4 regions of the Pseudomonas sp. LB3P93 genome follow, and region 4 is predicted to be linked to each of the others. Evidence: predicted binding sites of a transcription regulator. Region 4 holds the regulator's gene; each other region holds the start of a gene.
What was found. Region 4 encodes FliA, which starts transcription of late flagellar genes. Its sites were predicted from a motif close to CTAAAGTTTNNNNNNNNNNNGCCGNTAA; they were not measured.
Positions count from the first base shown of each region.

Region 1 (5,595 bases), 1.3 Mb from region 4:
ACGACTTTCTTGCCACCGCACAGGCCTTCAGGGCCGGCTTCGGTGTAGCGGAAGGTCTGACCGGCAACGGCAATGCGGTCGATCCAGGCCTTGAGTTGGGTCGGGATGGTGAAGTTGTACATCGGCGCTGAGATCACAACAGCATCGGCAGCGAGGAATTCGGCCAGGGTGGTGGCGCTCAGCTCGGCTTCGTGCTGTTGCGCGGCGTTGCGCAGTTCAGCGGTGGTGCCGGCGGCAACCAGAGTAGTGGCGGAGAAATGGCTGATGGCATCAGCGGCCAGGTCGCGGTAAGTCACTACGGCGGTTGGCTCGGCGGCTTGCCAGGCGTTGACGACTTCGCTGCTCAGCAGACGGGAAGCCGAGTTGTCACCAAGAATGCTCGAATCGATATGCAACAGTTTCATAAGGGATCTCCAGGTGAGGATCGCCACCGGGCGATCTGATGGGGAGGATCCTACAGATGAAACCAATAGCTGATTAGCCCGCAACAATGCGATAGTTCGTCCCACTGATAGAACAATCGGATTCCCATCATGCAAGACCTCAACGACCTCTACTATTTCGCCAAGGTGGTCGAAGCCGGCGGCTTCGCTGCGGCCGGGCGTTTGCTGGGGATTCCCAAGTCCCGGCTGTCGCGGCGCATTGCCGAACTGGAAGAACGCCTCGGCGCACGCCTGCTGCAACGCACCACCCGACAGCTCAAGCTGACCGCGGTGGGCGAACGCTACCTGCGGCACTGTCAGGCGATGCTGCTGGAAGCGGAGATGGCCGATGAAGCCGTGGCCAGTATGTCCAGCGAGCCCAGGGGCCGCTTGAGGGTGTCCTGCCCCGTCGGCCTGGCCCACGAAATGCTGCCGATGGTGATCAGCAGATTTCTTGATAAATACCCCCAGGTTCAACTGGAAGTCATGCTGATCAATCGCCGGGTCGATCTGGTGACCGAAGGTGTCGATGTCGCGCTGCGGGTCCGTGATTTGGGCGATGAGGATCCGCTGCTGGTGACCCGTCGCTTGCGTCAGGCACAAATGGCGATGGTCGCCAGCCCGGCGTTCCTGCACGAACGTCAGATCAACCACCCCGAAGACCTGAAAGCCTTGCCGGTGCTCGGCGCACTGGAAGCGGATCGCATGGTGCACATCCGCATGCTCGATCAGCAGGGTAAAAGCTATGACTTGAGCCTGGAGGCACGATTGGGCATCGATGATTTCATCGTACGCAAGGCCTGCACGCTCGCCGGCCAGGGATTCACCATGCTGCCGATGATGTATTGCGAACAGGAACTGGAAAATGGCTCGCTGGTGCAGTTGCTGCCCGACTGGTCATTGCCTGGCGGCTGGCTGCAAGCGGTCTACCCTCATCGGCGCGGGGTGATGCCGGCCGTACGTGCCTGGATCGACCATTTGATCGAATCATTCAATGCCTGTGGGGACCGATTGATATGAAGGCTGGACGCATGAGCGAAGAGGACGTCGCGCAATTCTGTCTCGCGCTGCCCGGCGCGCGGGAAGACTATAAATGGGGAGGCGTACGGGTGTTTTCGATTGCCGGGAACAAGATGTTCGCCTTGCAGAACCTGCGCGGCGATTCCCTGGCCTTCAAGGTCGACAAGGATCTGTTCCTCGGGCATTGCGACCGCCCGGGCATTCACCCGGCGCCGTATCTGGCGCGGGCCCAATGGATCATCATGCAAACGCCCTACCCGCTGGGGAGTGAAGAGCTGCAAGGGTTGTTGCAACGTTCCCACCAACTGGTGGTGAGCAAGCTGCCCAAGCGTACTCAGGTCAGCCTGCTGCTTTAGAACAATGCAAACAGATGCGCGCCAAGAAACAGCTGGTCGATCCAGAACACCTGGTGCATCAGCACAATGAGCCAGAACACAAGCTGGAACGAGAGCTTGCGGGTCTTGTGCCGAAACACTTGCTGGGCCAGCAAGGCCCCCGGCCAGCCGCCCGCCAGTTCGACCGCGTGCAGCACGTTCTCCGGAGTCCGCCAGCTGTCGGCTCGAGCCTTGCGCTTGTCGCTCCAGTACAGAAAGAACGCCAGCACGCTGACGATGCCGTAGGCCGCCAGCGGAATCAGCGAAACCCCGCGCAGCCACAGCGACACCGAACCCGTCAGCGGCAGCGCGCACAGGATCGCCAATACCAGCAATTTCAACCGTGGATGCTGGACCCGCTCTCCCCCGGACCGGCGTCCAGGGTTATTGCGCGCGCTGGCGTCACTCATGGTTGGACTGCGGTCCAGTCGACCCAGCCAAACTGCCAGGTGGCCAGGATCACCAGGCCGAACGCGATGCGATACCAGGCGAATGCCGCGTAGCTGTGACTGCCGATGAACACCAGCAGGGCCCTGACGGCAATCATCGCGAAGATGAACGCGGTGACGAAGCCGATCGCGAACACCGGAAAATCAGCCGGCACGAACAGGTCGCGGTACTTGTAGCCTGAGTACACCGCTGCCGCGACCATGGTTGGCATCGCCAGGAAGAACGAGAACTCCGTGGCAGTCTTGCGCGACAACCCGAACAGCAAACCGCCAATGATGGTCGAGCCGGAACGCGAAGTCCCGGGAATCATGGCAAGGCATTGGGCAAAGCCGACTTTCAGGGCGTCTTTCCAGGTTATTTCGTCGACGGTGTGTGCGTGCACTTCGTGCTGACGCCGTTCAGCCCACAGCATGATGATGCCGCCCACAACCAATGCCGTGGCCACTGTGATCGGGTTGAACAGGTAGTGGTGAATCAAATCAGAAAAAATCACCCCCAGCACCACGGCCGGCATGAAGGCGATCAGCAGGTTCGCGGTAAAGCGTCGGGCGCTCGGCTGAGTCCGCAAGCCAGTGACCACATCGAAGATCTTGCGGCGAAACTCCCACACCACGGCCAGGATTGCCCCAAGCTGAATAATGATGTTGAAAGCGATGGCCCGTTCGCCACCGAAGTTGAGCAAGTCCGCCACAATAATTTGGTGACCGGTACTGGAAATCGGCAAAAACTCCGTCAGCCCCTCTACAACCCCAAGAATCAATGCCTGCAAGGCGGTCCAAAGTTCCATCAATCCCCCAAAGGCGATGCGCCAAGGCATGCCCCGTTAGTTTTTTAAGCGTTCATCGCGCCAAGCGTAGCTGAAGTCCCGCGCACAAAGGATCCAGACGGAACCGTAAAAATTCCGTGAAAGATCGACTTGGATTCAGGTTTTTCCGCGCGGGGCCGAAATCCTATCAGACAAGCCTCGATAACGCTGCCGCGTAATGAGACTTGGGTCGCATATGCCCGACCGGCAAAGCGTGGTTGGATGCTGGCAATCGTTTATTACAAGAAAAAGAAATCGGAGTGACAGCGTTATGAACAGCTTGCGCAGTGTGTCGATCAGCCGACGCTTGTGGCTCATCTTGATCGTGTCGGTGGTGATGTTACTGACGTTGGGCGTGTTGATGCTCAAGCAGATCCATGACGACCTTTACCAGGCAAAGGCCCAGAAAACCCAGCACGTGGTGCAGACCGCCAGCGGCATTCTGGATTACTACCACGGCCTGGAAACCGCCGGCACGCTCACCCGCGATGCCGCGCAGAAACAAGCGCTGACCACCGTTCGCGGGCTGCGTTATGACCAGAACGACTACTTCTGGATCAACGATCTGACGCCGGTGATGGTGATGCACCCGGCCAACCCTAAACTCGATGGCCAGAACCTCTCGGCAATCCGCGACCCGGACGGTTTTGCGTTGTTCAACGAAATGGTGGCCGTTGCCAAGGCCAAGGGTGCCGGCACGGTCAACTACCGCTGGCCTAAACCGGGTGCCAGCGCCCCGGTCGAGAAAACCTCCTACGTCAAATTGTTCGAGCCTTGGGGTTGGGTGATTGGCTCGGGCGTGTACATCGATGACATGCAGGCCGAGTTCTATGGTCAAGTATGGAAAGCTTCTTTCGTCGGTCTGGTGATTGCGCTGATCATGGCGTTGCTGGTGATCATGATCGCTCGCAGCATTGTGCGTCCGCTCCAGGCCACCGTGAACGCCATGGCCAATATCGCCAGCGGTGAAAGCGACTTGACCCGCAGCCTCGACACCCATGGCCAGGATGAAGTCACTCAGTTGGCCCGGCACTTCAATGCCTTCACCGCCAAACTGCGCCTGGTCATCAGCGAGCTGCAAGTGTCCGCCAGTGCTCTGGGCCAGTCTTCCAGTGAACTGGGTAACGACGCCGCCCAGGCTCAGCAACGCAGTCAGCAACAGTCCCAGCAAATGGAGCTCGTGGCGACCGCGATCAACGAAGTGACTTACGGTGTGCAGGATGTGGCCAAGAACGCCGAGCACGCGGCCAGCGAAATGCGCGATGCCGAGTCCCAGGCGCAGCAGGGGCAGGTCAACATTGACGGCAGCTTGCAACAGATCGACAAACTGTCCGGCACCATCGATCAAGCCGTTGAAGTGATTCGCACCCTGGCGGCTGAAAGCAATCAGATTGGCAGCGTGCTGGAGGTTATCCGCTCGATCGCCGAGCAAACCAACCTGCTGGCCCTCAACGCGGCCATCGAAGCGGCTCGGGCCGGTGAGCAAGGCCGAGGGTTCGCGGTGGTGGCCGATGAAGTGCGCCTGCTGGCCCAGCGCACCCAGAAGTCCACGGCGGAGATCCAGTCAATGATCGAACGCCTGCAAACGCACTCCGAAGCGGCGGTCAAAGTGATCGGCGACAGCAGCCGGGCTTCGCAACTGACCATCGAACAGGCCGGTCTGGCCGGTGCCAGCCTGAATGCAATCGGCCAGGCGTTGCGCAACCTCAACGGGCTGAACGCGTCGATCGCCAGTGCGACCCTGCAGCAAGCCCATGTGGTGGAAGACATCAATCAGAACGTCACCCAGGCGGCCGGGTTGTCCCACAGCACCGCGCTGGCGGCCGAGCAGTCGAGCGTGGCCAGTGTCCGTCTAAAGGAATTGAGCGAGCAGTTGAACGGCCTTCTCTCACAGTTCCGCGTGTAAAAACACCCTCTTGTAATTGGATGGACTCGCCCAAGCCGAGGCGTCAATGCGCCACGATGGCAGTCTAAACAGCCAACGACAGCGAGGGCGAGTCCATGAAAAAGCATACTTCGATTGATCAATCCCTGTCTTCTTCCGATTTGTCGGCCTGCACAACCGTGGCGGTCGATCTGGCCAAGCAGGTCTTTCAGGTCGCCGGTGAAGACGTCCTCGGCCAAGTGCACTACGAGCAACGGATCAAGTCGCGCGAGGCGTTTTATGAGTTTCTACGCCAGTTGCCGCCTCATGTCGTGGTTCTGATGGAGACCGGTCCGGGTGCTCAAGCCTGGGCCCGGCAGCTGCAAGACCAAGGCAATCTGGCGCGGATTCTTCCAGCCCGTTTGGTGGCCACACATCGTAGCGGGCCTAAAAATGATCGCAACGATGCGCTGGCGATTCTGCGCGCTGGTCGCGATGAAAAGATCTACGCAGTGCCGGTCAAAAGCGTTGCGGCGCTGGCAATGCAGGCGTTGCATCGCGCCCGCCAAGGCTATGTGCGTCGACGCACGGCGGTGAGCAATCAGATGCGCGGCCTGCTGCTCGAGCATGGCGTGGCCTTGGCGCAGGGCGATGTTGCGA
Region 1 covers NZ_CM142713.1:3,090,804-3,096,398, reverse strand. The annotation lists gene ACYZT8_RS14100 (FMN-dependent NADH-azoreductase) at 1-404, opposite strand, end outside; gene ACYZT8_RS14095 (LysR substrate-binding domain-containing protein) at 534-1,442, shown strand; gene ACYZT8_RS14090 (MmcQ/YjbR family DNA-binding protein) at 1,439-1,798, shown strand; gene ACYZT8_RS14085 (DUF1294 domain-containing protein) at 1,795-2,226, opposite strand; gene ACYZT8_RS14080 (undecaprenyl-diphosphate phosphatase) at 2,223-3,053, opposite strand; gene ACYZT8_RS14075 (methyl-accepting chemotaxis protein) at 3,343-4,977, shown strand; gene ACYZT8_RS14070 (IS110 family RNA-guided transposase) at 5,118-5,595, shown strand, end outside.
Region 1: ACYZT8_RS14075 (methyl-accepting chemotaxis protein) is a predicted target of FliA. The motif match lies at 3,188-3,215, and genes of this name have one in related genera.

Region 2 (5,595 bases), 1.3 Mb from region 4:
TTCTCTACCTAAGGTTGGCCTCTCAACAAATGACTGGCATACCCAGACCTCAGATATGACAGGCACAAAAAAGCCGACATCTCTGTCGGCTTTTTTGTGCTGTTTTGCTGATCTCGATCATTTTCGTGACGCCACGAAAATGATCGGCAGCAGGGTCACTGCTTCGGCGGTTCCGCCGGTTTCGGTGCCGGGTCTTCGAAGATATTCAGTCGCTCGCGCAGCTCATGGGCCGGCAGCGGTTGTTTATCCGCCGGCAATGCGTTCGGATCGACTGGCGTGGTCGGCACTTCGCCCGGACCACCCTGCCCTTGGGCTGGCGCAGGTGCCGGTTCAGCACCTTGCGAACCTTCGATGGCGCGCTGGGCCTTCTTGGTCAACACCACAATGTCGATCCGGCGGTTGACCGGGTTGAACGGGTTCTCGCGGTCGAACAGCGCCGAGGAGGCATAACCGACCACCCGCGCCACTTGCTGATCCGGATAACTGCCGGCGACCAGCGCACGGCGGGCGGCGTTGGCACGGTTGGCCGAGAGTTCCCAGTTGCCGAAATCACCGGTGCCCGAGTACGGCTTGGCATCGGTGTGGCCGCTGATGCTGATCTTGTTCGGCACCGCTTTGATGGTGTCGGCCATGGCCAGCAGGATGTCTTCGAAGTACGGTTTCAGGCGCGCTGAACCTGAGTCGAACATCGGCCGGTTTTCCGCGTCCATGATCTGGATGCGCAAGCCGTCCTGAGTGATCTCGAACAGGATCTGGTCTTTGAATTTTTGCAGCTGCGGGTTCTCATCGACCTTGTTCTGCAACTCTTGCAGCAACAGTTCCAGGCGTTCCTTCTCGACCTGCTCGGCCATGCCTTCGACCTGTTCGGTGTCGACGGTGACTCGGTCGGGTTGCGGCTGAGACTTCACTTCGGGGTTGAGGGTGTTCTCCGGCGCCAGGGTTGGGGAACCGCCCAGATCGATGATGTACGGCGTGCCGCTTTCGGTGAAGCCGACCGGGTCCTTGAAGTAACCGGCGATGGCGATCTTCTGTTCCGGCGTTGCGGTGGACAGCAGCCACAGCACCAGGAAGAACGCCATCATCGCCGTCGCGAAGTCAGCGAAGGCGATTTTCCAGGAGCCCCCGTGATGCCCGCCCGCGTATTTTTTTACGCGCTTGATGATTATCGGCTGGTTATTTTCCATGACTTAGCGACCGCGAACCGCTTGTTCCAGCTCAGCGAAGCTAGGACGGTGCGCCGGGTACAGAACCTTGCGGCCGAACTCCACCGCCAGCGATGGTGGCATGCCGGAAGCCGAAGCAACCAGCGAGGCCTTGATGGCTTCGTAGACGTTCAGTTCTTCCTTGGCTTCGTGGGCCAGGGCATGGGCCAGCGGGCCGAAGAAACCGTAGGCGGCGAGAATACCGAAGAAGGTACCCACCAGTGCCGCACCCACGTGGACGCCGATCATTTTCTGATCGCTTTCACCCAGGGAGGCCATGGTCACCACGATCCCCAACACGGCCGCGACGATACCGAAACCGGGCATGGCGTCGGCGATGCCGTTCACCGCGTGCGACGGGTGATCCAGGTCTTCCTTGAGGCTGGTCAGCTCCATGTCGAACAGGCCTTCGAGCTCATGGGGAGCCATGTTACCGGAGGACATGATGCGCAGGTAATCGCAGATGTACGCCGTCATGCGGTCATCTTTCAGAACGGCCGGGTACTTGGCAAAAATCGGGCTCGCGGCAGCATCTTCGATGTCGCCTTCGATTGCCATCATGCCTTCGCGGCGGCTCTTGTTGAGGATCTCGTAAATCAGCCCCAGCACTTCCAGATAGAACGTGTGGTTGAAGCGCGAGCTGAACATTCCCAAGGATTTCTTGAGAACGTGTTTGAACATATGACCAGGGTTGGCCTGCAGGAATGCACCGAGGGCCGCGCCCCCGATAATCAACACCTCGAAAGGCTGGATCAGGGCGGCAATCTTGCCGTGGGAGAGCACGTATCCGCCGAGCACGCTCGCGAATACGACGATGATGCCGATTAATTTAGCCATAGGTAGGAGAGCACTTACTGAGTCGGGTTCAAGGTCATATTCGGAAGTTAAAAAATCTCTTCTTCTACTTATCGGCAAAACTGCGCCAGACTATAGCCAGTTCAAGCGAAAAGCTAATTTAGCCCTCTCCGGGCATAGGTAATGCAGACGATGATCACGTCCAACCATGGCTAACGAAACGAACATCCCAACCCCAAAACCGACCACGCTTGAAGGCTGGGTCAAGCTTCTCGATGGCGTGCGCCTGCCGGTTCCGCAAGACAGTCACGACCGTGTCTGCAGGGCCCTCGCCGATAACCGCAGTTCACTTCGTGACATTGCCGAACTGTTGCAGGACAGCCCGGCCCTGGCCTTGAGCGTGATTCGCGAAGCCAATCGCCACACCCACGGCAGCATGACCGAGCCGGCGGAAAATCTTGAAGTGGCGATCAATCGCCTCGGGTTGAAGCGCACCGAAGAGTTGCTTGCCCGGTTGCCTGCCGAACCCCAATCACAGATACCGGTGGCTTTGCGTCAGTTGCAGATGATCAGCCAGCATGCGACCCAACAGGCCAACGGTTTTTTCGCCGGTCGCCTGGCGCGGCTCTGGCAGGACATCCACTGGGGCAGCCTGCTGTTTCTCTCGCCGCTGTGGCCGATGGCGTTGACTCATCCGCAGTTGCTCGAAGAGTGGGAACTGCGGGTGATTCATAAAGGCGAGTCAGCGCGCAACGTCGAAAAGCAATTGTTCGGCGTTCGCTTGCTGGACATCTGCCAGGCACTGGTGGACATCTGGCGCTTGCCGATCTGGGTCCAGCAAGGTTATCGACTGCTGCTCAACGAGCAGCGAGAACTGGTCAAAGTCCTGCGCATTGCCCGCGACAGCGAGCATCCCTTGCGCCAGCAAAACCGTCTCGATGACGATCCGACCCTGCGCCGCTGGCTCAATCAGCCAGCCAATACCGTGCTATTGGCCAATGGCCTGGCACTGTCGGCGCAACAGGCCTGGGACAGTCCGCACAGCGAGCGTTGGCAATACCTGACCAGCCTTTACCTGCAAATGCCGATGAGCGAAGTGCAGCAGCAACTGCATCAACAAGCCGTCAACAGCGCGCATCAGCACGCCATGCCGGACATATGGCACCCCGCTGTATCGCTGATCTGGCCATCGGGCGTGAACCGCATTCACGCCGGTTTGCTGCCGGCACCGGCGCCGACCACCGAAGACCTGACGGCGTGGCGTAAACAATGCGCTGAACTGCTGGTCGAGCCGAGCCGCTTCACCAACGCGATGCACTTGACCACCTCTGCCCGGGACGCGCTGGTCGCGTGCGGCATGCGTCGGGTGATGATTTTGATGGCCGACCGCACCCACGCCAATTTGCGTGCGCATCAAACGGCCGGGCTGGAGAAGGACGCGACTGGGCTGAACCTGGCCGTCAGTCAGAGCACCGTGCTGCAACGGCTACTCTCGCAACAGGCCCAAGTGCGACTGACACCCGCCAACAACGCCCAGTTCTCGGCCCTGTTACCTGCCAACCTGCGCGCGCAGTTTCGCGGCGAACACTTGCTGCTGCGCTCACTGGTCAATAATGGCCGGGTAATCATGGTTGTTGTTGCGGATCAGGGCGGCGGGCCGTTTTCGGAAATCACTGTCCAAGCTTTCGGTAAAACGGCTCAGTGCATTGAAAAGGCACTCCATAGCTTTAGCCAGCGCGGTCAATGAATGCTGCGCTACAATCCTCCCCTTTGTGCTCTGGAGACCTCACATGTCTGACTTCTCTGGCTTGGCGCTGGTCATCGAGCCGAGCGACTTGCTCCCTCGCCTCGAGTCCCGCGAACTGATTCTGGTGGACCTGACCAGCAGCGCCCGCTATGCCGAAGGGCATATTCCCGGCGCACGCTTTGTCGACCCCAAACGTACGCAACTCGGTCAGGCGCCTGCGCCGGGGCTGATGCCGCCGCAAGCGGCACTCGAAGCGTTGTTCGGTGAGTTGGGACACAACCCCGATGCGGTCTACGTGGTGTATGACGACGAAGGTGGCGGTTGGGCGGGGCGCTTTATCTGGCTGCTCGATGTCATCGGCCACCGCAATTACCACTATATAGACGGTGGTCTGACGGCGTGGCTGGCAGAAGGCATGCCCATGTCGATCCAGATCCCGCCCCACGTTGGCGGCCCGGTTGCGTTGACCCTGCACGACGAACCGACCGCCACTCGCGAATACCTGCAAAGCCGTCTCGGCGCCGCTGACCTGGCGGTCTGGGACGCGCGTGGCCCGCTGGAGTACTCCGGCGAGAAAGTCCTGGCAGCCAAGGCCGGGCACATTCCCGGCGCGGTGAATTTCGAATGGACGGCCGGCATGGATAAGTCGCGCAACCTGCGCATCCGCACGGACATGCCGCAGATCCTGGAACAACTCGGCATCACCAAAGACAAAGAAGTCATTACCCACTGCCAGACTCACCATCGCTCTGGCTTCACCTATCTAGTGGCCAAGTCCCTCGGTTATCCGCGGGTCAAAGGCTACGCCGGCTCCTGGGGCGAATGGGGCAACCACCCCGATACGCCCGTAGAGATTTAAGGTTTTTAAGGACAGTTAATGAATAAGCGTTTGTTTATCCTCAGCCAATACCTGCTGCCTCACCACTTGCTCTCGCGACTGGCCGGCTGCATTGCCGAATGCCGCGTGCGCTGGTTCAAGAACGCCTTTACCGCCTGGTTCGCCAAGCGTTACCAGGTGGACATGTCCCAGGCGCTGGTCGAAGACTTGACCGCTTACGAGCACTTCAACGCGTTCTTCACCCGTGCGTTGAAAGACGGTGCTCGCCCGCTCGATGAAACCCCGGGCGCGATTCTCAGCCCGGCCGACGGCGCGGTCAGCCAACTCGGCCCGATCGAACACGGTCGCGTGTTCCAGGCCAAGGGCCACAGCTTCAGCGTGCTGGAATTGCTCGGTGGTGATGCCGCGAATGCTGCGCCGTTCATGGGCGGCGATTTCGCGACGATTTACCTGTCGCCGAAAGACTACCACCGCGTGCACATGCCACTGGCTGGCACCCTGCGCGAGATGGTTTACATCCCGGGCCGGATTTTCTCGGTCAACCAGACCACCGCCGAAAACGTGCCGGAGCTGTTTGCCCGCAACGAGCGTGTGGCGTGCATTTTCGACACCGAGCGCGGGCCGATGGCCGTGGTGCTGGTGGGCGCGATGATCGTGGCCTCGATTGAAACCGTGTGGGCCGGGCTGGTGACGCCGCCGAAACGCGAGCTGAAAACCTTCCGTTACGACGAAGCTGCCCGCGCGCCGATCCATCTGGAAAAAGGTGCGGAACTGGGTCGCTTCAAGCTGGGTTCGACTGCTGTCGTGCTGTTCGGGCCGGACCAGGTGAAATGGGCTGAAGAACTGGCGGCTGGTTCGCCAGTACAGATGGGCCAGGGCATGGGCTTGCCGAAAGTCTGACCTGGCTAATCCGCCCCGTCGAACGTCTTCGAAGGGGCGGACATTTCGGTAGCGCCGTTACTCTATCTGTCCACGAAAACCGATCGGCCCTTCGTTGGCGTAGGTATTGGTGC
Region 2 covers NZ_CM142713.1:514,589-520,183, reverse strand. The annotation lists gene motB (flagellar motor protein MotB) at 156-1,184, opposite strand; gene motA (flagellar motor stator protein MotA) at 1,188-2,039, opposite strand; gene ACYZT8_RS02255 (HDOD domain-containing protein) at 2,206-3,744, shown strand; gene ACYZT8_RS02250 (rhodanese-like domain-containing protein) at 3,788-4,603, shown strand; gene asd (archaetidylserine decarboxylase) at 4,622-5,482, shown strand; gene ACYZT8_RS02240 (lectin OAA family protein) at 5,540-5,595, opposite strand, start outside.
Region 2: motA (flagellar motor stator protein MotA) is a predicted target of FliA. The motif match lies at 2,108-2,135, and genes of this name have one in related genera.

Region 3 (5,595 bases), 3.3 Mb from region 4:
AGACAGCTACACCCTGTCCTCGGCCATCAAAGGCAAATATGGCCTGGTGTTCTTCTACCCACTGGACTTCACCTTCGTTTGCCCGTCCGAGCTGATCGCTCTGGACAACCGCATGGCTGACTTCAAGGCTCGTAACGTTGAAGTGGTCGCGGTATCGATCGATTCGCACTTTACCCACAACGCATGGCGCAACACCCCGGTGAACAATGGCGGTATCGGCCAGGTTCGTTACACCATGGCTGCCGACATGAAGCACGAAATCGCCAAGGCCTACGACGTTGAGTCCGAAGGCGGCGTGGCTTTCCGTGGCGCGTTCCTGATCGACGACAAAGGCGTTGTCCGTTCACAGATCATCAACGACCTGCCGCTGGGCCGTAACATGGAAGAGCTGATCCGTCTGGTCGACGCGCTGCAATTCCACGAAGAGCACGGCGAAGTTTGCCCTGCCAACTGGAAAAAAGGCGACAAAGGCATGAACGCTTCGCCAGAAGGCGTCTCGGCTTACCTGACCGAGCACGCTGCGGCGCTGTAAGCCCAAGCGTCAGGCATAAAAAAACCGGCCGCTGAGGCCGGTTTTTTTATGGGCGGGATAAATCCAGCGACCGTGATCAGTCGTTGAAGTCTTCCCAGCCACCCATTTGTTTCCAGCGATTGACAATGCCGCAGAACAGCTCGGCCGTCTTCTCGGTGTCGTAGCGTGCCGAATGAGCCTCGCGACCATCAAAGTCGATGTCCGCCGCCTGGCAAGCCTTGGCCAGTACGGTTTGACCGTAGGCCAAACCGGCGAGGGTCGCGGTATCGAAGCTGGAGAACGGATGAAACGGGTTACGTTTCATGTCCAGACGCGCGACAGCTGCGTTGAGGAAACCCAGATCGAAGCTGCTGTTGTGCCCGACCAGAATCGCCCGTTTGCAGCCGTTGGCTTTCAGGGCCTTACGGATGCCGCGGAAGATATCGGTCAGGGCCGCTTCTTCGCTCACAGCCATACGCAGCGGATGATCGAGTTTGATCCCGGTGAATTCCAGCGCGGCCGCTTCAATGTTCGCGCCTTCAAAAGGCTCGACGCGGAAGAAATAGGTGTGATCGGGGAACACAAACCCTTTTTCATCCATGGCGATGGTGGTCGCGGCGATTTCCAGCAAGGCGTCAGTGGCAGAGTTGAAACCACCGGTTTCAACGTCGACAACAACTGGCAGGTACCCACGGAAGCGAGCAGCCATCGGGTGGCGCGAACCACCTCCGCCGCCTTGACCGTCCTGTTCGTCGTCGAAATGGTCTTCACTCACGCGTGTTCCTCCAGCAGGCGCCAGCGCAGTTTTTCACCGGCGCGCAGCGGGATTACGGTCAGCTCGCCAAATGGCAGGCTGGTTGGGGCGGTCCACTCATCGCGGACCAGGGTGATGTGATCGGTGTTCACCGGCAGGCCGTAGAAACGCGGGCCGTTGAGGCTGGCGAAGGCTTCGAGCTTGTCCAGCGCGTTGCGTTGTTCGAACGCTTCGGCATACATCTCGATCGCCGCATAAGCGGTGTAGCAGCCGGCGCAGCCGCAGGCCGCTTCTTTGGCGTGCTGGGCGTGGGGCGCCGAGTCGGTGCCGAGGAAGAACTTGTCGCTGCCGCTGGTGGCGGCATCGAGCAGGGCTTCCTGGTGGGTATTGCGCTTGAGGATCGGCAGGCAATAGAAGTGCGGCCGAATCCCGCCCACCAGCATGTGGTTGCGGTTGTACAGCAGGTGATGCGCAGTGATGGTCGCGCCAACGTTGGCCGAAGCCTCGTTGACGAACTGCACGGCGTCCGCGGTGGTGATGTGTTCGAACACCACTTTGAGCGTCGGGAAACGCTCGACCACACGACGCATGTGCTCATCGATGAAGATTTTTTCGCGGTCGAACACATCGACATCGCCACGGGTGACTTCACCGTGAATCAACAAAGGCATCCCGACTTCGGCCATGGCCTCAAGTGCAGGGAAAATCTTGTCGATGCTGGTGACACCAGAGTCCGAGTTGGTGGTCGCGCCGGCCGGGTACAGCTTGGCGGCGTAAACGAAACCGCTGGCCTTGGCCTCGCGAATTTCTTCGGGCTGGGTACGGTCGGTCAGGTACAGCACCATCAACGGTTCGAAACGACTGCCGGCCGGGCGTGCAGCGAGAATCCGCTGGCGATAGCCGTCGGCTTCAGCGGCGTTACGCACCGGAGGTACGAGGTTGGGCATGATGATGGCGCGACCAAAGGTGCGCGCGACATCCGCAACGGTATTGGTCAACACAGCACCATCGCGAAGATGAATATGCCAGTCGTCGGGACGCAGCAGGGTCAGGCGGTCGGACATGAGGGGATTCCAGGCGGGTCAAACTGAGGGGAATGCTACCGGAAAAGACTCTCTCAGGCACTCGCTATCAAGTTTTGCAGGAACCTTCCGATATCCAACAGGTATGCCGTAAATATGTGTGTCGGTCTTTTTGTTGTAGAAGCCAGTGGAGCCTCCCGTGCGCCAGCGTTATTTAGCCTTGCTCAGTGTGTTTGCCAGCCTCCCTGCGATGGCGCTCACTTTCCAGACCCGTCTGGAGAGCATCGAGTGGACGGTCGAAGGTGACAAGTTCGAATGCCGCCTGACTCAACCGATTACCGATTTTGGTTCGGGTGAATTCGTGCGCCGTGCCGGCGAGCAGGCGACGTTTCGTCTGAAAGCCTACAACGCGATGATCGGCGGTGGTTCCGCGACCTTGCTGGCGGCCGCCGCGCCGTGGCAGCCGGGACGTGGCGATATCAACCTGGGTTCGGTGAGAATCGGCAGCGGCAACGTGTTGTTCAACAGTTCGCAAGTGCAGGCCGGGCGCCTGATCAGCGGGTTGATGGACGGCCGCAGTCCGGTCATTCGGCATTCCTCAGGCGATGGCCGGGTGTCTGAAGTGCGCCTGTTGCCGGTCAAGTTCAGCAAGGCCTTCAACGACTATCAGGTGTGCGTGGCGAAACTGCTGCCGAAGAATTTCGAGCAGGTCAAACAGTCCGAGATTGGCTTCCCGGGTGAAGGCGTCGATCTCGATCCGCAAGCCAAGTCTCAGTTGCAGGTGATGCTGGAGTTCATGAAGGCTGATCCGACGGTCAATCACATCGAGCTCGACGGGCACTCCGACAACAGCGGCAATCGCCTGACCAATCGCGAGCTGTCACGCCGCCGGGCGCTGGCGGTGATGGACTATTTCAAGGCCAATGGCATTCAGGAATCGCAGATCACCATGCGTTTCCACGGTGAGCGATACCCTGTGGCGCCAAACACCAATGCCAGCAATCGCGCGAAGAATCGCCGGGTTGCAGTGCGCCTGGAGCGGGTAGCACCGACCGAGAAAGTTGCGCCGCAAACCACGACACCGGGAAGCGCCCCGGCGACTTCCTGAACCCGACGAAATCGTCGCTCGCTCGACAGAATCTGTCGCTTCGTCGTCATAAGCTGTCGCGCCTCTGTAAATTATTCCGTATGACCGGTAGACTTCACGGCTTTCCGTAGAACCCCGTGGAGTGATGGCATGGCGGACGTAAACAAGGTCGTTCTGGCGTATTCCGGCGGCCTGGACACTTCGGTGATCCTCAAGTGGCTGCAGGATACTTATAACTGTGAAGTGGTGACCTTTACCGCTGACCTGGGTCAGGGTGAAGAGGTCGAACCTGCACGCGCCAAGGCACAGGCCATGGGCGTGAAAGAGATCTACATCGACGATCTGCGCGAAGAGTTCGTGCGCGATTTCGTTTTCCCGATGTTCCGCGCCAACACCGTTTACGAAGGCGAGTACCTGCTGGGTACTTCCATCGCTCGTCCGTTGATCGCCAAACGCCTGATCGAAATCGCCAACGAAACCGGCGCTGACGCCATTTCCCACGGCGCCACCGGCAAGGGTAACGACCAGGTTCGTTTCGAACTGGGCGCCTACGCCTTGAAGCCAGGGGTGAAAGTGATCGCTCCGTGGCGCGAATGGGACCTGCTCTCCCGTGAAAAGCTGATGGATTACGCTGAAAAGCACAACATCCCGATCGAGCGCCACGGCAAGAAAAAATCCCCGTACTCGATGGATGCCAACCTGCTCCACATCTCCTATGAAGGCGGCGTGCTGGAAGACACCTGGACCGAGCACGAAGAAGACATGTGGAAATGGACCGTCTCCCCGGAGAAGGCTCCAGACAAGGCGCAATACCTGGAACTGACCTACCGCAACGGCGACATCGTTGCACTGGACGGCGTCGAAATGACCCCGGCCACCGTGCTGGCGACCCTGAACCGTATCGGTGGCGAACACGGTATCGGCCGTCTCGACATCGTCGAGAACCGTTACGTGGGCATGAAGTCCCGTGGCTGCTACGAAACCCCTGGCGGCACGATCATGCTGCGCGCTCACCGTGCGATCGAATCGATCACCCTGGACCGCGAAGTGGCTCACCTCAAAGACGAGCTGATGCCTAAATACGCCAGCCTGATCTACACCGGTTACTGGTGGAGCCCTGAGCGTCTGATGCTGCAACAGATGATCGATGCTTCCCAGGCACACGTGAATGGCGTTGTGCGCCTGAAGCTGTACAAGGGCAATGTGATCGTCACCGGTCGCAAGTCCGACGAATCGTTGTTCGATGCCAACATCGCGACCTTCGAAGAAGACGGCGGCGCCTACAACCAGGCCGACGCGGCGGGCTTTATCAAGCTCAACGCCTTGCGTATGCGCATTGCTGCAAACAAAGGCCGGAAGCTTTTCTGAGACCTTTGAAGCTGTAACGACGGTAATGGAAATGTGGCCTTGTCGATGACAAGGCCACATATCTGAAGAAGGGAGTATTCCTGCCGGGCATTATGTTTCAACTTTCTTGTTGTTTTGATTTCGTCTGCCTTTGCTCTCTGATCGTCCTTCGAGAGCGATCTTCTGCAATCGGTTTTCAAGCCATAGTCGTCATGCCATGTGAGCTCAGATTGTAAGCAATCCAGAACGTAGTGCTGTTGCGTTTCCTGGTTTGTTTCGAATGCTTGTGCGCGCCATCCATCAGCAATGCCTCTGAATCGGTACACGTGAGAAACACGATCACGCGTGCAGGGTTTTCCTGTGGTTGCTGGACCTTCTCCATCAAGGTGTTGAAATCCACTTTGTTACTCATCCACCGTGCGTCGATGATATGCAGATCCTTTAGCGACACCGTTGAGCGTATGTGATGCTCCACTAAATGCTCGGGTGTGTTGCTTTGCGAGTGATCGGCATCGGTCATGGCCTTTATGAAATGCTTTCCTTTCTCAAAATCAGAGGGTGCGTAAAGTGATCGATAGTTGAAGTTGAGTGTGGCGAAGAATAGAAAAAGCAAATAAAAGGGGAAGCTGATCAGGAACCAGATATAGATCTCTCGTTCCTCATTGCCAAGAAAGGGAAGAGAAATAGCGGCCGATGTCTCAGATAAGGTTGCAAATATAGCAATGATTGTCATGGGGTTGGTAATTCTGGTTTTGAATTTGATCATGTTTTTTGCTCATGAAAGATTGTCTTTTCTCGATAGATTTATGGAGAGGCTTCGGTTATTGGTAAGTTAAGGTGTGGCGGGGAAGGGCTTATACTGTTTTTTTGGTTT
Region 3 covers NZ_CM142713.1:5,171,060-5,176,654, reverse strand. The annotation lists gene ACYZT8_RS23565 (peroxiredoxin) at 1-532, shown strand, start outside; gene rnt (ribonuclease T) at 609-1,286, opposite strand; gene pyrC (dihydroorotase) at 1,283-2,329, opposite strand; gene ACYZT8_RS23550 (flagellar protein MotY) at 2,487-3,395, shown strand; gene ACYZT8_RS23545 (argininosuccinate synthase) at 3,525-4,742, shown strand; gene ACYZT8_RS23540 (hypothetical protein) at 4,918-5,487, opposite strand.
Region 3: ACYZT8_RS23550 (flagellar protein MotY) is a predicted target of FliA. The motif match lies at 2,396-2,423, and genes of this name have one in related genera.

Region 4 (5,595 bases):
GCCGCTCTGGTGGCCGCGGTACGCGTCGGCGTATCCCGCGCAATCGTCCAAAGCATTGTAGGGACTGACTCCGAGCTACCAGTTATCACTCTGGAGCCAAGGTTGGAACAGATATTGCTCAATAGTCTTCAGAAGGCAGGACAAGGCTCGGAAGAGGGCGTTCTGCTGGAGCCAAGCATGGCTGAGAAACTGCAGCGCTCGTTGATCGATGCGGCGCAGCGTCAGGAAATGCAAGGTCAACCGGTGATTCTGTTGGTGGCCGGTCCGGTTCGCGCGATGCTTTCGCGATTCGGCCGACTGGCAGTCCCGGGTTTGCATGTGTTGGCTTACCAGGAAATTCCTGACAACAAGCAAGTGACCATCGTTGCGACAGTAGGGCCCAACGGCTGAGGTAGTGGTTTATGCAAGTTAAGCGTTTTTTCGCCGCCGATATGCGTCAGGCCATGAAACTGGTTCGTGATGAGCTGGGCGCTGATGCCGCCATTATTGGCAACCGCCGGATCGCTGGTGGTGTCGAGCTGACGGCTGCGCTGGATTACAAACTGTCGGCGCTGGCCCCGCGTGTTCCGAACATGGAACTCGAGGATGAGCTGCGCAAGACCCAATCGCGGATCGTCACCGCCCAGGCCGAATTGAGCTTGCGTGGCGAAGGCGAAACCGAAGGCGACAAGACCACCAATCGCCAGCTGTTCGCCGGCCTGCCGTTGACCGCCGCCGAGCCGCTGATCGAGCCGACGTATGCCGAACCTCGTCGCTCCGCTCCAGCCCCGGCGCCAGCCGCTGGCGGCGTGGACCCGCGTGCATTTGACTCGATGCGTTTCGAACTCAACAGCCTGCGCGAACTGATGGAAGTGCAACTCGGCTCGCTGGCCTGGAATCAGCTGCAAGGCAGCCGTCCGGCCCAGGCCAACCTCTGGCGTCGCCTGCAACGCATCGGCCTGTCCGGCCCGTTGTCCCGCGACTTGCTGGCGATGATTACTGACATTGATGAACCCCGTCAGGCCTGGCGCATGTTGCTGGCGCACCTGGCGCGGATGATTGCCACACCGGAAGTCGAGCCACTGGAGGAGGGCGGGGTAATTGCCATGGTCGGCCCTGCCGGCATGGGCAAGACCACCACCTTGGCCAAGCTTGCGGCCCGCTACGTGCTTAAATATGGCGCGCAAAATATCGCGCTAGTGAGCATGGACAGCTACCGTATCGGTGCTCAGGAACAACTCAAGACCCTGGGCCGGATCCTAAACGTGTCGGTAACTCACGTGGATCCGGGGCAATCGCTGGTGCAGGCGCTGGATCCCTTGCTGCGCAAACGCGTGGTGCTGATCGATACCGCGGGCCTTCAGGCCAGCGATCCGGCACTGCGCATGCAGCTCGAAAGCCTGGCCGGACGTGGCATCAAGTCAAAAAATTATCTGGTGTTGGCAACCACCAGCCAGAAACAGGTTCTAACTGCCGCTTATCACAGTTACAAGCGCTGCGGGCTCGCTGGCTGCATCCTGACTAAACTGGATGAAACGGCAAGTCTGGGCGAGGTGTTAAGCCTGGCGATCAGTCATGAATTGCCGGTGGCCTACCTGACCGATGGCCCGCGGATTCCGGATGATTTGCATCTGCCGCGTCGTCATCAGTTGGTCAGTCGCGCCGTAAGCGTGCAAATGCAAGAAGAACCCAGCGAAGAAGCCATGGCTGACATGTTCGCTGATATTTACCACAGCCCGACCAAGCAGGTTGGCTGAGGTACTAATGAACAGTTTTTGTACCTACATCGATGGTCTGCCATGCATTGTTCAGTTGATGAACGCGCAGCCAGTAATGTGGCCTCCGTCTATGCAAGACAAGGTAAAGAAATAACATGGGCAGCATGCATCCCGTACAGGTGATCGCGGTGACCGGCGGCAAAGGTGGCGTCGGGAAGACTAACGTGTCAGTGAACTTGTCCCTGGCTCTAGCTGAGCTCGGCCGGCGCGTCATGCTGCTGGACGCCGATCTGGGGCTGGCGAACGTCGACGTCCTGTTGGGGCTGACACCCAAACGTACCCTGGCCGACGTGATCGAAGGCCGCTGTGAGCTGCGCGACGTTCTGTTGCAGGGCCCCGGCGGCATTCGCATCGTCCCGGCCGCGTCCGGCACACAGAGCATGGTTCATCTGAGCCCGGCCCAACACGCCGGCCTGATCCAGGCCTTCAGCGATATCGGCGACAACCTCGACGTATTGGTGATCGACACCGCTGCGGGTATTGGTGACTCGGTAGTCAGTTTCGTTCGCGCAGCGCAAGAAGTCTTGCTGGTGGTGTGCGACGAGCCGACCTCGATCACGGATGCCTACGCGCTGATCAAACTGCTGAACCGCGATTACGGCATGAACCGCTTCCGCGTCCTGGCCAACATGGCCCAGAGCCCGCAGGAAGGTCGCAACCTGTTCGCCAAGTTGACCAAGGTCACGGACCGCTTCCTCGACGTCGCCTTACAATACGTCGGTGCGGTGCCTTACGACGAAAGCGTGCGCAAGGCCGTGCAGAAGCAACGTGCAGTCTATGAAGCGTTCCCGCGTTCCAAGTGCGCCCTGGCGTTCAAGGCGATCGCGCAGAAGGTCGACACCTGGCCGCTGCCTGCCAACCCGCGTGGGCACCTGGAGTTTTTCGTCGAGCGCCTCGTGCAACAGACCGCAGGACCCGTCCTATGACAGCCAGTGGCTACAACCTCTACAAGAAGTCGGCACGTGACGCGCAGTACGAGCTGATCGAGCGTTACGCGCCACTGGTCAAACGCATTGCTTACCACTTGCTGGCGCGTCTGCCGGCCAGTGTCCAGGTTGAAGACCTGATCCAGGCCGGGATGATCGGCCTGCTAGAAGTATCGACCAAATACGACGCCAGCAAAGGCGCGAGTTTCGAGACGTACGCGGGCATTCGAATCCGCGGCGCGATGCTCGATGAAGTACGCAAGGGGGACTGGGCGCCACGTTCGGTTCACCGCAATACCCGCATGGTCAGCGACGCAATTCGCTCGATTGAAGCTAAAACCGGTCGTGACGCTAAAGATCATGAGGTTGCGGCCGAACTCCAATTGAGTCTCGACGATTATTACGGGATTTTGAACGACACCCTGGGCAGCCGGTTATTCAGTTTCGACGATCTGTTGCAGGACGGCGAACACGAAGGGCTGCACGAGGATGGCGCGAGTGCTCATCTTGAGCCGTCACGCGATCTGGAAGATGAACGCTTCCAGGCAGCGCTGGCGGACGCGATTGCCAATTTGCCGGAGCGTGAGCGACTGGTGTTGGCGCTGTACTACGACGAAGAGCTGAACCTCAAGGAAATCGGTGAGGTCCTGGGGGTCAGCGAATCTCGGGTCAGCCAGTTACACAGCCAGTGCGCGGCCCGTTTGCGGGGGCGTTTGGGGGAGTGGCGAGCGCGCTGAAGGCAGTGTGGGGACACTGCGAACGAGGCCGGTGTGGTGTTGAACTGCACCGGTCGCGATCTGTTGTGCTCCAGACAGTCATCGAGTGCATTGCCGGATTGATTGAAATGGCGCGTCCAGGTGCTGGGCGCGTTTAAGACTGCTTGGAGGTCGAATTGGACAAGAACATGAAAATCCTCATCGTTGATGACTTCTCAACGATGCGGCGGATCATAAAAAACCTGTTGCGTGACCTTGGGTTCACCAACACGGTCGAGGCCGACGATGGCACTACTGCCATTCCGGTTCTCAACAGCGGGAGCATCGACTTTCTGGTAACGGACTGGAACATGCCTGGCATGACCGGTATCGATCTGCTGCGTCACGTGCGCGCCGATGAAAAGCTCAAGCACTTGCCAGTGCTGATGGTGACTGCTGAAGCCAAGCGCGAGCAGATCATCGAAGCGGCCCAGGCCGGTGTAAACGGCTATGTGGTCAAACCCTTCACGGCCCAGGCGTTGAAAGAAAAAATCGAGAAGATTTTCGAACGCATCGGTTGATCCACTGCGCCACGGGGGAGCTATGGAGCATAAAGAATCTTCACTGGGCGATTTTGAATCGACCCTGAAAAAACACGCGGTCGAACTGGTCGAAAGCCTTGAAAAAGGCAGGTTCGGCGACGCTGTGCAACTGATCCATGAGCTCAATCAGACCCGTGACCGCGGCCTGTATCAGGAAGTGGGCAAGCTCACTCGCGAGCTGCATAGCGCGATCGTCAATTTCCAGATTGACCCGAACATGCCGCAAGCCGAGGAAGTGTCCCAGATCACGGACGCCACCGAGCGCCTGGGGTATGTGGTCAAGCTGACCGAGGCCGCTGCCAACCGCACCATGGACCTGGTGGAGAATTCCACACCGCTGGTCAACAGCCTGAGCGAAGAAGCCCAGGCGTTGAGCACGGATTGGGGGCGGTTCATGCGTCGCGAAGTCGGGGCTGAAGAGTTCCGCGAACTGGCTCGGCGCGTCGACGGTTTCCTGACACGCAGCAGCGAAGACAATCGCACGGTGTCGAGCAACCTCAACGACATTCTGCTGGCCCAGGATTACCAGGACCTCACCGGTCAGGTGATCAAGCGCGTGACCCAATTGGTCACCGAAGTTGAAAGCAACCTGCTCAAGCTCGTGCTCATGGCCAGTCAGGTAGACCGCTTTGCGGGTATCGAACATGACCGTGATGCGATGCTCGCTGAAAAAGATCCGCAAAAACATCTCTCTCAGGGTGAAGGTCCGCAGATTCATGCCGATAAAAGAGAAGACGTTGTGTCCGGTCAGGACGATGTGGACGATTTGTTATCCAGCCTAGGATTTTAGAGTTTTAGCATTTTAGGTTTTTTAGGTTTTTAGACCTCAGGAGCACCCCCTTAATGAGCTTCGGCGCCGATGAAGAGATCCTTCAGGATTTCCTGGTTGAGGCCGGCGAGATTCTAGAGCAACTGTCCGAACAGCTGGTCGAGCTTGAAAGCCGACCGGATGATGCGGATTTGCTCAATGCAATTTTTCGCGGTTTTCACACTGTAAAAGGGGGCGCCGGCTTCCTCCAGCTCAATGAGCTGGTGGAGTGCTGTCACATCGCCGAGAACGTGTTCGACATCCTGCGCAAGGGTGAACGTCGCGTCGACTCGGAACTTATGGACGTAGTTCTCGAAGCGCTGGACGCGGTGAACAGCATGTTCACCGAAGTGCGCGAACGCGGCCCGATTACGGCTGCAACGCCTGAATTGCTCGCGGCACTGGCCCGTCTGGCCGAGCCGCAAACGGCTGATGAATCGGCACCGGTTGCCGAAGTGGTCGAAGCACAGGCCGCTGAAGAATCGGGTGACATCACCGATAACGAATTCGAACAACTGCTGGACTCGCTGAACGCCGTCAAGGCTCAAGCCGAAGCGCCGGCAGTTGCTCCTGTGGCTGCCGCTGATTCCGCAACCAGCGACGAAATCACCGATGCCGAGTTCGAGTCGTTGCTCGATCAACTGCACGGCAAAGGCCAGTTCGCCGTCGACGCGGTGGCGGCACCCGCTGCACCGGCTGCCCCGAAAGCGGCAGGCGACAGCTCCGACATCACCGACGACGAATTCGAAGCATTGCTCGACCAGCTGCACGGCAAAGGCAACTTTGCGGTGGATGCGCTGGAATCGG
Region 4 covers NZ_CM142713.1:1,817,433-1,823,027, forward strand. The annotation lists gene flhA (flagellar biosynthesis protein FlhA) at 1-390, shown strand, start outside; gene flhF (flagellar biosynthesis protein FlhF) at 402-1,736, shown strand; gene fleN (flagellar synthesis regulator FleN) at 1,853-2,683, shown strand; gene fliA (RNA polymerase sigma factor FliA) at 2,680-3,420, shown strand; gene ACYZT8_RS08050 (chemotaxis response regulator CheY) at 3,588-3,959, shown strand; gene ACYZT8_RS08055 (protein phosphatase CheZ) at 3,982-4,770, shown strand; gene ACYZT8_RS08060 (chemotaxis protein CheA) at 4,824-5,595, shown strand, end outside.